One region of the Erwinia sp. SLM-02 genome, then DNA from elsewhere that is predicted to be linked to it. Evidence: predicted binding sites of a transcription regulator. Region 1 holds the regulator's gene; the other holds the start of a gene.

Region 1 (7,343 bases):
CAATTTTCAGACCGGCTTTCTGAATCGCCGGAATATCCACGATCTGCGCCAGGCCTTCAATATAAGGCTGGATCAGATCCTGCTCCTGCAGATGGCCGCTCGCCCAGGCCTCATCCAGAGAAATGCGCTTAACGTCTTTCAGACCGCCCTGAATCAGGACGTTGGCACGATCCTCAACCACTTTGGTGACGTTGGTATCGGCCGGTCCACCGTTGGGTGGGTTGTACTTAATGCCGCCGTCTTCCGGTGGGTTATGGGACGGCGTAATCACGATACCGTCCGCCAGTGCCGCACCGGCTTTGTTATGCTCAAGGATCGCGTTGGAAATCGCAGGCGTCGGCGTATAGCCATTATCCTGCTGCACAATCACATCCACACCGTTGGCCGCCAGCACTTCCAGCACCGAAATAATTGCCGGTTCGGACAGCGCATGGGTGTCTTTACCCACATAGCAGGGTCCGGTCACGCCGTTCTTTTTACGTTCTTCGGCAATAGCCTGAGCAATGGCCAGGATATGCGTTTCATTGAAACTGTGACGACCCGCGCTACCGCGATGACCTGAGGTGCCGAATTTAACGGCATGTTCAGCATTGCCCAGTTCAGGCTGCAGTACGTAATACTGCGATGTTAATTGTGCAACGTTAATTAAATCGCTCTGCCGGGCTGGCTGCCCGGCACGGGGGTGATTGGCCATTGGCGCTTCTCCCTGACGCTTCGGTTAAAGGGTACCGCAAACTTTCTCGGTCAGTTCCGCCGGGAACTGCATCGATAACATGATATGTTCCACCATGCTGCGCTTACGGCCGGTATTGGTATTGGTGATCACCCAGTAAGGGGTGCCCGGAATATGCTGCGGCTTGGTATGCGTGCCGTTCTGCGTCAGCGTCTGCTGGTTGCCCGCGAAGTAGACACGCGTGCGGCCATGCAGCGACTCGGTGGCATCGCCAAAGGCTTTGGCGTCCAGGGTATACAAAGTCGATAAGATCAGCATAAACCTGTTCACCACTTTCTTCTGCTCGGCATACTCATCGGAAAGCAGCAGTTCACGCACCGCGCGAACGCGATCCTGCGGGCGAGATTCAGATTTCACGGCGGCTGGTTCTTTTGCCGCCTGCGCAGCCGGTGCCGGTGCCGCTGGTGCTGTCTGGCCCGCGGTGAATTTCAGCATACGGCGTAAAATGTCCGATGCGCTCTCCCCAATATGCTGAGTATGGCTGGCAATATAGCGGTATAGCTCTTCGTCGACTTCTATCGTTTTCATCTTTATCCAGTACGGTTGTTGCTTCTGTCAGAATCGGGCATAAAAACAGGCGCGATCTTCAGGATCGTCCGTTTTCTGAAACCTGGATCCTAACTTCAGGATTATAAAGTTAAATCCACTCCGGGTGTAGCGTAAGCCCTCTTTGCCAGCAAAAGTCAGAATTTGCCGTAAAAAGATCGCGGGCACCGTCTGTGCTACCCCCGGCAGAAAATGTAAAATCCATGATACCCTAAGCCTTCGTTTCAACTGTAAGAACTTTGCTATGAATTTGAATGTCCGCCTGCAATCTGAACAATCTGCGACTGACGATTTACCGCTGGTGTTAATTCACGGGCTTTTTGGCAGCCTGGATAACCTTGGCGTGCTCGCTCGCGAGTTAAAACAGCATCGCCGTCTGATTCAGCTTGATGTGCGCAACCACGGGCTTTCTCCCCGGTCGCCGGAGATGGATTACACGCTGATGGCGCAGGACGTGCTGGAAACGTTAGACGGGTTGGGCGTCGAGCGCTTTGGCGTTATCGGCCACTCAATGGGTGGTAAAATTGCCATGAAGTTAACCGCCCTGGCAGCGGATCGCGTAGCGGGGCTGGTGGTCATCGATATGGCACCGGTCGCCTACCCGACGCGCCATCATGATGATATTTTCTCCGCGCTGCAGGCGGTGACGGATGCAGGGATCGCCTCACGTAGCGAAGCGGCCGCGCTGATGCGCCAGACGCTGGCGGAAGAAGGCGTGATCCAGTTTCTGCTAAAATCGTTCCACGAGGGCGAATGGCGCTTCAATGTACCGGTGCTGTATCAGTGCTACGACCGGATTATCGGCTGGCAACCGCAGCCCGCCTGGCCGCATCCCGCGCTATTTATACGCGGTGAACGTTCACCCTATCTGGCGGATGAATATCGTGACGCGCTGCTGGCGCAATTCCCTCAGGCGCGGGCCCACGTTGTAACGGGGGCGGGGCACTGGGTGCATGCTGAAAAACCTGATGCAGTTTTACGCGCAATTCGTCGATTTTTTGTGCTGTAAAAACAATTATTTCCCTATGTTGTTAAAACATTGTCGTCATCACTTTCACTGGGGTATGATGCGCGCTGACATTTTTCCGCTGGTGATTTTTCCGGCGGATAACGGCCTGACACATCAGAAATCCAGCCTTTCAGTATCACTATTCTATGGCAAAAGAGAACACGGACCGCACAACGCTCGATCTGTTCGCAGATGAACGTCGCCCGGGACGACCGAAAACTAATCCGCTGACGCGTGATGAGCAGCTGCGCATCAATAAACGCAATCAGCTTAAGCGCGATAAAGTTCGCGGGCTTAAGCGCGTCGAGCTGAAAATGAACAGTGAAGCCGTTGATGCGCTGAACCAGCTGGCCGATGCGCGCAATATGAGCCGCAGCGAGCTGATTGAAGAGATGTTGCTGAACCAGTTAAAACACCTTCAGTCCTGAACGTCGCGCGCGCCCTCAGGGCACAATGCGACAAAAGCAGCAGGATTACTCATTTATCCGCTCCCGGCGGTCTGCTATCATTAACGCCATCTGCAAAAATTTTGGCAGCCACCATATCATTAAGATTCAAGAGGTTATTAAACTCATGGCAATCGTAGGCATTTTCTTTGGCAGCGATACGGGCAATACGGAAAACATTGCAAAGATGATCCAGAAACAGCTGGGTAAAGACGTTGCAGAAGTTCGTGATATTGCCAAAAGCAGCAAAGAAGACCTTGAAGCCTTCGACATTCTGCTGCTGGGCATTCCCACCTGGTATTACGGTGAAGCCCAGTGCGACTGGGATGACTTTTTCCCGACGCTGGAAGAGATCGACTTCAACGGAAAACTGGTTGCCCTGTTCGGCTGCGGCGATCAGGAAGACTACTCAGAATATTTCTGCGATGCGATGGGCACCATCCGCGACATCATTGAGCCAAACGGTGCGATTCTGGTAGGCCAGTGGCCGACCGAAGGTTACAACTTTGAAGCCTCTAAAGGGCTGGCCGATGACAACCACTTCCTTGGACTGGCCATTGACGAAGACCGTCAGCCGGAACTGACCAATGAGCGCGTTGATAAATGGGTGAAACAGATTTTTGATGAACTTCAGCTGAAAGAAATCATCGAAGCCTGATGCCAACGGCTTGATGTGGGAGACATCTCACATCAAGTCAGTGATTTTTCCTATAGAAGTAATAGATACGTATTTGTAACTTCCACCTGTAAAAATGTACAATAACCCTATCGGTTACCCGCTTTCTCATCCTTCAGCATCTCTGAACGATCTTTTTCCATCACCGGGCGAAGGGATGAGATAGAGCGAAATGTTAACTTAGTACGATTTGGACGCGAGCCTCCCAGGACGTAATGACATTAATCCTTACATCCAACAGTGGTTTCAGGCATTCCTGTTGTTTTCATTTCGATGTATGAGTTCTATACTGTGACGCATCCAACTCTAGCGTCAACCGATGTTCAGGGCTTTTCAGCCACTAAGTGACTAGCAAAGTAACAGGACAATATCCGCATGACTGACAACAATACCGCATTAAAGAAGGCCGGCCTGAAAGTCACGCTTCCACGACTGAAAATTCTGGAAGTGCTTCAGGAACCAGAAGGCCATCACGTCAGTGCGGAAGACTTGTATAAGCGCCTGATTGATATGGGCGAAGAAATCGGTTTAGCCACGGTTTACCGCGTGCTTAACCAGTTTGATGACGCAGGGATCGTTACCCGTCATAACTTTGAAGGCGGTAAATCCGTTTTCGAACTGACCCAGCAGCACCACCACGATCACTTGATCTGTCTGGACTGCGGTAAAGTTATTGAATTCCGTGATGAGTACATTGAAGCGCGCCAGCGTGAAATCGCAACGCGCCACGGAATTAAACTGAGCAACCACAGCCTGTACCTTTATGGCCATTGCTCTAAGGGCGACTGCCGTGAAGACGACACGCTGCACGATGACGAGTAATTTGTTCTGAAATCAGCATGAAACCGGTGGCTATCCACCGGTTTTTTTTTGCCTGTTATCCGGCATAGACCGGCAGGACGTTCCAGTAGGATAATACAGACACCAGCGCATTCACCGCCCCAAAGATCAGCACCAGCACGATCGGAGCCATCCCTCCCCTGACCTGCCATCCCGCCGTGGCAAAACGCTGTCGCGCTTTTCGTGCCAGCATCGCCGGCGTGATCACTGCCCACAGCGTTGCCGCCAGCCCGGCGTAGCCAATCGCCACCAGAAAACCGTTTGGCCAAATCATCGCCGCCGTCAGAGGGAGAATGAAGGTGACAACGGTCGTTTTTAACCGACCGAACGCGGAGCGATCGAACTTAAACAGGTCGGCAAGATAGTCAAAGAACCCCAGGCTGACGCCGAGGAACGAACAGGCCACGGCAAAGTTCGAGAAAATATCCAGCAGCAGATTGAGATAAGGACTGTGCAACACACCGGAAAGTGCGGCAACCAGCACGTCGATATTCCCCCCCTGAGCGGCAATTGCTTTGAATTCATGCCGTGGGATGTTCCCCATCGTGCCGACGATCCAGATAAAATAAATCGCCAGCGCCAGCAGCGTGCCGAACACCAGACAGCGGCATACCCGGCTGCCGTTCTTCTGATAGTAACTGACCAGCCCGGCAATATTCCCGTGATAGCCGAATGACGCGAGGCAGAAGGGGATAACCATCCACAGATAGCGCAGGTAGTGGCTCTCTTCACTCTGGCTGTCCAGCAGTTTTACCGGTTCGATATGCCACAGCAGACCCCCAAAGATGATAAGAAACGTAATCACCTTAGCGCCGAGGAAAATCAGCGTCATACGGCTGACCATCGCGGTACCCAGCCAGATAAACACCGCCACCAGCAGCGTGAAGGCGAAACCGGCGCTGCGGGCAGAAACCGGCAGTGAAAGCTGGCTCAGCGTGTGCTGAATAATGGCTCCGCTGGCGGAGATATAGGCATAGGTGAGGATCCCCAGAACGAAGGCCACCGACAGTCCGTTAATCAGGTTCCAGCCCCGGCCCAGCAGATCGCGAGTAATGGTGTCGAAGCTGGCCCCGGCGGGATAATGCAGGCTGGCCTCCAGGAACAGCAGCCCGGAGAGCAGCATGCAGAACCAGGTGACAACCAACAGCGCAGATGACCACAGGAACCAGGCACCGGACATCACCACGGGGAGTGAGAACATCCCGGCACCGATAATGGTGCCGCTAATAATTAAGGTTCCCCAGAGTGTCGAAGGCAGGCGGGCGGTGGAAACCGGTAAATCCATGACTAATCCTTAGCAAAAAACGGAAACTCGCCGCCATCACCGGAATTATTCACTGGATGTACGGCATCAACGCCGCACATTCTACACAATTACGCACTCACGAACTAGTACGGTAATCAGTTTGTTACCATCGTTTCCTGCAGATAGCGCCAGCGCGGCGGCTGGGTTGCGCAATTAATTACCGCCAGCGAAATGCGATGAGTGTGATTCTCCTGCTGATGCTGCAGCTCGTGGTACTGAATAACCACTTCATCCCCCCGCTGCGAAATGACTTTGCACTGCTCAATGGCGATCGTCATCCCCTCCCGTGCGCCGGTTAAGCGGCCGAATAAGGCCTCAACCTCTGCCAGCGCCAGGGTTTTTCCGGCCGGTGTGACCATCATAAAATCGTCATCAAAATGCGTCAGCAGCTCAGTAAGCTGACTGCCGTCGCCGTGAAAGACAGCCTCAATCAGCTGGTGCAGCACAATCACGCTTTGCGAAGCCTTGTCGGTTAAATCTGTCATTGAATTTCCTTATGAAAACGTCGTTGATAAATCAGCCACAGCGGCAGTAATCCGACCACGGCCGCAATAATAAATGCAAGATGCCATGCCCTTTCACCGGGAAAATAGTGGCTCAGTAACGCCAGCAGCAGCGTAAACAGCGCGGTACCCAGGCTGAACGTCAGCTGGCGGTTAATATTCCACAGCGTACTGCCCCGGCTCATCTGCTGCTCGTTCAGCTCAATTAATGCCGTGGTCTGCGCACAGTTCGCCGCGATCCCACCCCCGATCCCCATCAGCAGATAGGCCGCACACAGCACCTCCCCATCCCCCGGATGACCGACCAGAGAAAGCAGCGCAATGCCGCCGCTGTGCAGCAGCAGACCGCAGCAGAATAAGCGAGGCGCGCCTACCCGGTAATAAATTCGCCCGGCGACCAGCATCGCCACCAGCGCTCCGGCACCGTAGAGCATCATAAAGCTGCCGGTATGCCCGGCGCTGAAATGCAAAACCTGCTGCATGTAGAAAATAGTCAGCAGGTTAACGCCGGTAAATACGCCCGGTACGGCATAGTAAACGGCGATGGACAGGTTAAGTTGACGATTTCGCAGCAGGCTGAGGTCAAGTATCGCCGACGGCTGGCGACGATAATGCCGCAGATACCCCCACGCCAGCAGCAAAGCCGCAGCCAGCCACAGCGTGGCATACAGCAACGACTGCTGCTCGCTGAACAGGGACAGGCTCCTCAGCAGCGCACCCAAAGCCCCGCAGACCAGGATAATCCCGACGATATCCGCCCGGACACGCTCCGTTTCCTGAGGACGGATCCAGATTGCCGCCAGCAGTGCGGCCAGCAGGCTGAAGGGAATGTTACTGTAGAAGATCCAGCGCCATGAGAGTACATCCACCAGCAGGCCGCCCAGCAGAGGGGACAGCGCAGGCGCGATCAACGCGACGCACATAATCAGCGTTGAGATAGCGGCGCGCTTTCGTCCCTGAAACAGATTAAAGGTCAGTGCCTGCCCCACCGGGATCAGTAACCCGCCGCCCGCGCCCTGAATAAAGCGCCAGGCAACCAGCGTGGTAAAGGAGTCGGCCCGCGCACAGCCCAGCGCCGCTGCGCTGAAAATCAGCATCGACGCGACAATCATCTGCCGGGCACCAAAGCGCGAAGCCAGCCAGCCGCTCAGCGGCACGATCAGCGTCAGGCCCAGAATGTAGCCGTTCGCCACCCAGCTGATGGACTCAGTCGCCACGGACATCTGCGCCGCAATCGACGGCAGCGCAATGGCCGACATAAAAATATTAATACAATCAATAAAA
Region 2 (7,343 bases), on a different contig from region 1:
GACGCCCAGCTCCTGCGCCAGCTGGCGCTCGGCGGGCAGGCGTGCCCCCGGCTCCAGCTGGCGCTGATGGATCAGGGTTTTAATACGTCCGGCAAGGAACAGGGTGCCGGAAGGCGATGGCGCAAGGGTCATGGGATCATCCAGGTGAGCACGTAGGCTTGTAAGGTGGTAATGATCCCTACCATACAGGTGAAAATCAGACTGTGCTTCACCGTAAAGCGGAACAGGTCAGATTCTCTGCCCACCAGGCCCACGGCGGCGCAGGCGATGGCGATCGACTGCGGCGAGATCATCTTGCCGGTTACGCCGCCGGTGGTGTTGGCGGCAACCAGCAGCAGGTCCGACACGCCAATCTGCTGCGCGGTGGTGGCCTGCAGCGCGGCGAACAGCGCGTTAGAGGAGGTATCCGAACCGGTCAGGAATACGCCCAGCCAGCCGAGGAACGGCGAGAAGAAGGTGAACGCGTGTCCGGTGTGGGCCAGCGCCAGCGCCAGCGTGGCGGATAGCCCGGAGTAGTTGGCGATAAAGGCGAAGGCCAGCACCATCCCGATGGAGTAAATCGGCAGCATCAGCTCTTTCAGTGTGCTGGTAAAGGTGCTCAGCGCGTCGGCCGGTTTCATCTTCAGATAGACGATAGAGATCAGCGCGGCAACGATAATTGCCGTGCCGGTCGCTGATAGCCAGTCGAACTTGTACACCGCCGCATACGGCGTAATCGCCGCCACCACCGGCGGCATTTTCGCCACCAGCTTGTCGAGGAACGGAACCGGGATATTGACCACCAGGTTGTACAGCTCGCCGCCCGGGGCAAACAGCGCCTTGAACGGCGGGATGCTCCACAGGGTGACGGTGGCGGTCAGGAACAGGAACGGCATCCAGGCGCGGATAATCTGCCCCGGGCGATACTTCTCCACCACCAGCGGCTGCACGGTGGCGTTATCCGTGGGGGCAAAGCGGAAAATACGCACCGGCTTCCACACGCGCAGGAACAGCGTCAGGCACACCAGCGAGACCAGGGAGGAAATGATGTCCGGCAGTTCCGGGCCAAGGAAGTTAGAGCTGAGGTACTGTGCCAGCGCAAACGAGCCGCCCGCCACAACCACCGCAGGCCAGGTTTCTTTAATTCCGCGCCAGCCGTCCATGATCGCCATGATCCAGAACAGCACGATGATGGTGAGGAACGGCAGCTGACGGCCGACCATCTGGCCGATTTCAAAGCTGTCCAGCCCGGTGACCTGTCCGGCAACGATAATCGGGATGCCCATTGCTCCAAACGCCACCGGCGCGGTGTTGACGATCAGGCACAGGCCCGCGGCGTAGAGCGGGTTAAAGCCCAGCCCCACCAGCAGCGCGGCGGTGATCGCCACCGGCGCGCCGAATCCGGCAGCCCCTTCCAGGAAGGCCCCGAAGGAGAAGCCGACGATCAGCATCTGCAGGCGCTGGTCCGGCGTGATCGACAGGATCGAGGCGCGGATAATATTAAACTGCCCGGTTTTCACCGAGATTTTGTAGACGAACACGGCGGCGACGATGATCCAGGCGATCGGCCAGAGTCCGTAGAAGAAGCCATAAACCACCGAGGCCAGTGCGCGATCGACCGGCATACGGTAGAGGAACAGCGCTACCAGCAGCGCCAGCGCAACGGTGATCGTTGCGGCAACGTATCCTTTCAGCTTGAGCTTAATCAGGGCGAAGAAGAAGAAGATGATCGGAATAGCGGCGATCAGGCTGGACAGCCAGATATTGCCGAGCGGATCGTAAACTTGTTGCCAGGGTTGCATGGCGGCGTCTCCAGAACATTCTTTTTTATAACCAGATTGGTCGGACCAAAATGGCGATTTCGTGTGTGCTGACGCTGATGGTTAATATTTTGTTAGTATAAAACAACAGATGTGAAGGTTATTTTGTCTTTCTGTGCGTGGTATTCACATTTTTTCTAAATTGGTCGGGCCACATTAGGGGCGTGGTGGGATACAAGGCCAATGGGCGGGGAGAGGGGAGGCGCGATAACAGGGGGGGCGGCGGGGGCATCCTCCGCAGTCATAACGGGCAGCCAGTCTGCCCGTTACAGGTACGGACTCAGAACGACACTTAGAACGACATGGTGACGCCGGCGTAGTACGCACGGCCCGGTTCGTTATAGGTCGATGCGCCATCGTTCGCGCGGTACAGCTGCTTATCCAGCAGGTTGCTGACCCCGCCGTTAAGACGCAGATCTTTGGTCAGCTGGTAGTTGAGGTTAACGCCCACCACGGAGTAAGCACCGACTTCGGTGTTGGACATGGCATCCACTTCCAGACGGGTTTCACTGTACTCACGCGGCTTCTGGCGGCCATACATCGTCCAGTTCACCGAGGTGGAGAGCTTCTCGGTCACCTGGTAATCCAGCATGGTATTGATGGTGTACTTAGGAATGATCGACAGCGGGTTGCCGGTTTCCTTGCTCTTCGACTCCATCATATAGGTGGCGTTAGTACGCCAGTCGAGCACCTCACGCACCAGCGGAATGGTCAGGTTGGCTTCCAGCCCTTCCACCAGCGCCTTGCCGCCGTTCTCCCACTGCAGCACGTTATAGCCGGAAGTGGTGGTGGCAATAATATCGGTGCCGGCAACGATTTTATTTTTATAGTCGTTGCGGAACCAGGTGATGCCGGCCGCATAGCCATCGGCGGCGAACTCCAGCCCCAGCTCTTTGTTCACGCTGACTTCGGCATCCAGGTCGGTGTTACCCAGCAGATAGCAGCTGCCGCTGGCGATGGTTTTCGGGCAGCCGTTGCCGCGCGTACCCAACAGGTAGCCTTCGCTGGACTGATAGAGGTTCGGCGCTTTAAACACTCTGGCGATACCGGCCTTCACCTTGAAGAACTCACCGAGGGCCTGGGAGAGGTTGAGGCTCGGGCTCCAGTTGTTACCGAACTGATTGTGGTGATCGAAGCGCAGGCCCGGGATCAGGAAAGTACCGACCCACGGCTGGATATTGTCTTCGAAGTACACGGCTGCCGTAGTGGCGCTGTTTTTCGCGTTGCGCTCCGCCGGATTGCCCGATACGCCGCCCACGGTCACGCCGCTGGCGTCGGTGGCGCTGATTGACGCCGGGTCGTTCAGCTCTTCACGGTTCCACTCCGCGCCGAGGGTGACGGTTTGCTCTAACCATTGATCGAACGGGATATTCACTTCGCCGCTGGTGCGGTAGTTTTCCAGGCGGCTGGTGCTGTACTCGTCGCTGTTAATCATCCCCTCCACGCGCCCGGTGGAGCCTTCGTTCAGGCGTGTGTTGTTGGTTTTCTCATAGGCGGCGGTGAATTTTGAGGTTCCCCATTCCCAGAAACCGTTGTGGGTCAGACCGTAAGACTGGCGATACATGCGGTTGGTTTCAGAGCCGTACAGCGAGTCGATCAGACCATTCGGGCTGAGGTTGCCGTTGCTGTACTGGGTGTCTCCGGCGTAGATATTGCCCTGGCGGCTGTAGCTGTAATCGAAATCAACGATCTGTGACGGCGTCAGTTTCCAGGAGAGCAGGGCGTTAATGTCTTTGTTACGCACCCCTTCACGCCCGGCGGCGTAGGAGCCGTTCTGCGCGTTGTTGATATCGGCGGCGTCCGCGTCGGTCTTGTTGATGTTGCCATACAGACGCGTGGTCAGCGCATCACCGGCCAGCGGGCCGCTGAGATTAAAGTTGGCGCGCTTGGTGTCGCCCTCTTTGCTGTCTTCCGGCTGGTTGGTGAACAGGGAAAGCGAGCCGTGCCAGTCTTTGGTCGGGCGTTTGGTGTAGATATTGATCACCCCGCCCGCCGCGCCGGAGCCGTAGCGCGCCGCAGCCGGGCCGCGCAGCACTTCGATGCGGTCAACCAGCTCGGCAGGAACCCAGTTGGTGTCGCCGCGCGTATCGCGCTCGCCTTTCCAGCTGTAGCGCACCGAGCTGCGCGAGTTTACCGGCACGCCGTCGATCAGGATCAGGGTGTTTTCCGGCCCCATGCCGCGAATGTCGATCTGTCGGTTGTTGCCGCGGCTGCCGTTGGCGCTGTTGCCGGTCAGGTTCACGCCGGGCATTTTGCGGATGATGTCAGAGATGTCGTTGACCGGTGGGTTTTTGGCAATATCGTCGGCGGTGATGATGGAGACGCCGGGCTGCTGTTTCAGTTCCTGTTCAGCGGTTTTCTGCACCGTCATCACGGCGTCGGTGTCGTTATTTTCTGCGTCTTCCGCTGCACTGGCGGCTGTGGCCATTAAACCGGTAAGAAGCAGAGCCAGAGGGTGGATCCGAAAACGTCCATATTTGTTCATCAAATAATCTCAAATTGTGGAGGATTGTAAGATGATGTGTATGATAACGAGAATTGTTATCACTTAAAGACCTTCGGGCACGAATTCACAATATCTCCACAATTGGCGACTTTTGTCAGTTTTTATCAGCGTAATGCTGAGAAATGCGGGGTTTTCAGTTCGTTAAGTGTCATTTCCGCCTTTACATTCCGCGAAATTGTGTAGATTTTGTGTGGAACCCTGGCTTTAGCACGATGTGTTGATCTCAAACACTACACATTTCAGTCTTTTGCCGTTATTATCCCGCAACAAAATTTAATACGAATAGTTCTCATTTATGTCAGTTTTCTGATTCTCAGGAGAGAGAAAAATGCGTTTTCCTCAGGCCATTACGTCGTCTCTGTTTGCGCTGTCGCTTGTCTGTTCACCCGCTGCGTTCGCCGCCACTGAAGGGGCAACGGTCAGTATCGTTCATGCCCAGGGCACCACGGCTGTACCGAAAAACCCACAGCGTGTTGTGGTGCTCAGCCCGGCCGCACTGGATATTACCGATGCGCTCGGCGTGAAGGTGATTGGCGTACCGCAAACCAGCGCCCACTACCCGGCGCACCTGGCAAAATATGCCGGTAAGGACTATTTCGATGCTGGTACGCTGTTCGAGCCGAACTTTGAAGCCCTGAGCAACGCCAAACCTGACCTGATTATTGCCGGTGCCCGCGCGCGTGATGCCTACGGCAAACTGAGTGAAATCGCACCGACTATCTCTCCCGATCTTGACCCGCACAAATTCCTCGCCAGCATGACCGAACGCACCGAGCAGCTGGGTGAAATCTTCGGCAAGCAGGAGAAAGCCAAAGAAGTTCTGGCCGCATTTAACGCCCAGATCGCCGACGTTCGTAACGAATCGGCCAAAGCGGGCAGCGCGATGATGCTGATGGTTAACGGCGGCAAGCTCAGCGCCTACTCGCCGGGTTCACGTTTCGGCTTTATCTATGATGTGCTGGGCTTCAAACCGGCCACCACCTTTGCGGAAACCGGCAACCACGGCAACTCGGTATCACCAGAATTCGTGATGGAAGCTAACCCGGACTGGCTGTTCGTGCTGGATCGCGACAGCGCGATTGGCCGTAAAGAGGGCAGCTCGGCACAGCAGGTGCTGGATAACCCGCTGGTGCGTAAAACCAACGCCTGGAAAAAACAGCAGGTGGTTTACCTGGATTCCGGCTCGCTGTATATCGCCGGTGGTCTGCAAAGCTACAGCCTGCTGATGACCCAGGTGAAGCAGGTACTGGATAAGTCGAAAACCCAGCCGTAAATGAAATCTTTCGCCTTTACCGCAGGCCTGGCATTATTGCTGGGCCTTACTGTTTTTAGCCTGTTTGTGGGCGTCAGCCGCGTTACCCTGGTCAGTCTGTGGACCGATCCCGAGATGCGCGAGATCCTGCTTATCAGTCGTTTCCCCCGGACTGCCGCACTGCTGCTGGCGGGTAGCGCCATGAGCGTTGCCGGCCTGATTATGCAGATGCTGACGCAGAACCGCTTTGTTGAACCCTCCGTCGTCGGCACCACCCAGTCCGCCAGCCTTGGCCTGCTGCTGGTGATGATCGTCAGCCCCGCCGCGCCGATTATGCTAAAGATGGGCGTGGCTTCGCTGTTCGCGCTGTTTGGCACCGCGCTGTTTATGCTGCTGATTAACCGCATCAGGATGAAGTCGTCGCTGATGGTGCCGCTGGCGGGCATTATGCTCGGTGCGGTGTTCAGCGCGGTCACCACCTTCCTGGCGATGAAATTCGATCTGCTGCAGGCGCTGGGTGCCTGGGAGTCCGGCGACTTCTCCAGCGTGATGCAGGGCCGCTACGAGCTGCTGTGGGGCGTGGGGATTATTACCCTGCTGGCGGCGCTGATCGCCGACCGCTTTACCGTCGCCGGAATGGGGCGCGACTTCTCGGTGAATATTGGCCTGCGCTACCAGCAGACCATGCTGATTGGCATGGCGATGATCGCCCTGATCAGCGGCGTGGTGATCGTGGTGGTGGGCGTGCTGCCGTTCCTCGGCCTGATCGTGCCGAATATCGTCAGCCTGGCGCTGGGGGATAACCTGCGGCGCACCGTGCCCTGGGTCGCACTGCTGGGGGCGATGCTGGTGCTGGCCTGCGATATTATCGGTCGGCTGATTATCCATCCGTTTGAAATCCCCGTAAGCGCGCTGCTTGGCGTGCTGGGTGCGGTTATTTTCCTCGTGCTGATTGTGAGGTCAAAACGCCGTGTACACTGAGAATTCAACGTCCAGCCGGTTCACGCCGGGCCGTCGCCTGCTGCTGCTGAGCGCGCTGGTGCTGGTGCTGATGGCGATCTTTATGACCGTTCAGCTCCACGGCAATATCGCCTACATCCTTAAGCATCGCGGTCAGATCCTGGCGACGATGGTGCTGGTGGCGTTTGCCTCCGGCATCGGTACGCTACTGTTCCAGACGGTGACGCAGAACCGCATTCTGACGCCGTCGGTGATGGGGCTGGAGTCGCTGTTTGTCCTGCTGCAAACCGTGCTGATCTTCGCGCTGGATATCGGCGGGCTGAGCATGCTCGGCAGCGTGGGCCGCTTCCTGGCGGAAGGGGCGCTGCTGGTGACGTTCGCTACGCTGCTGTATCGCTGGCTGCTGAGCGGTTCCGGGATGGATCTGCACCGCGTGCTGCTGATAGGCCTGGTGTGCGGCACGCTGTTCCGCAGCGCCTCCGGACTGATGCAGCGGCTGATGTCGCCCGGCGAGTTTGCCGTGCTGCAAAGCCGGATATTCGCCACCTTTACCCGCGCCGACAGCGGCGTGCTGATGGTCTGCGCGCTGATTGTCGCGCTGGTGTCGCTGCTGGTCTGGCGGATGCGCCACCGGCTGGACGTGATTGCGCTGGGGGCGAATTCCGCCACCGCCCTGGGCGTGCCGTATCGCCGTAACGTGACCGGCATTCTGCTGCTGGTCGCGCTGCTGGTGGCGACGTCGACCGCGCTGGTTGGGCCGATGATGTTCCTCGGCCTGCTGATCGTCAACCTGACCTATCCGCTGATCGGTTCCTGGCGGCATCAC

What was found. Region 1 encodes Fur, which represses iron uptake genes when iron is present. Its sites were predicted from a motif close to ATAATAATGAGAACNACTATCAA; they were not measured.
Region 2: the regulator Fur is predicted to act here: its motif matches at 4,325-4,347, upstream of PGH32_RS14465 (TonB-dependent siderophore receptor).

Annotation. Positions count from the first base shown of each region.
Region 1 covers NZ_JAQISN010000001.1:446,825-454,167, reverse strand. The annotation lists gene pgm (phosphoglucomutase (alpha-D-glucose-1,6-bisphosphate-dependent)) at 1-694, opposite strand, end outside; gene seqA (replication initiation negative regulator SeqA) at 719-1,261, opposite strand; gene ybfF (esterase) at 1,524-2,288, shown strand; gene ybfE (LexA regulated protein) at 2,435-2,716, shown strand; gene fldA (flavodoxin FldA) at 2,862-3,392, shown strand; gene fur (ferric iron uptake transcriptional regulator) at 3,786-4,232, shown strand; gene mtr (tryptophan permease) at 4,288-5,535, opposite strand; gene PGH32_RS02205 (hypothetical protein) at 5,652-6,041, opposite strand; gene PGH32_RS02200 (MFS transporter) at 6,038-7,343, opposite strand, start outside.
Region 2 covers NZ_JAQISN010000002.1:261,978-269,320, reverse strand. The annotation lists gene lldR (transcriptional regulator LldR) at 1-132, opposite strand, end outside; gene lldP (L-lactate permease) at 129-1,781, opposite strand; gene PGH32_RS14465 (TonB-dependent siderophore receptor) at 2,092-4,284, opposite strand; gene PGH32_RS14460 (siderophore ABC transporter substrate-binding protein) at 4,634-5,578, shown strand; gene PGH32_RS14455 (ABC transporter permease) at 5,579-6,538, shown strand; gene PGH32_RS14450 (iron chelate uptake ABC transporter family permease subunit) at 6,609-7,343, shown strand, end outside.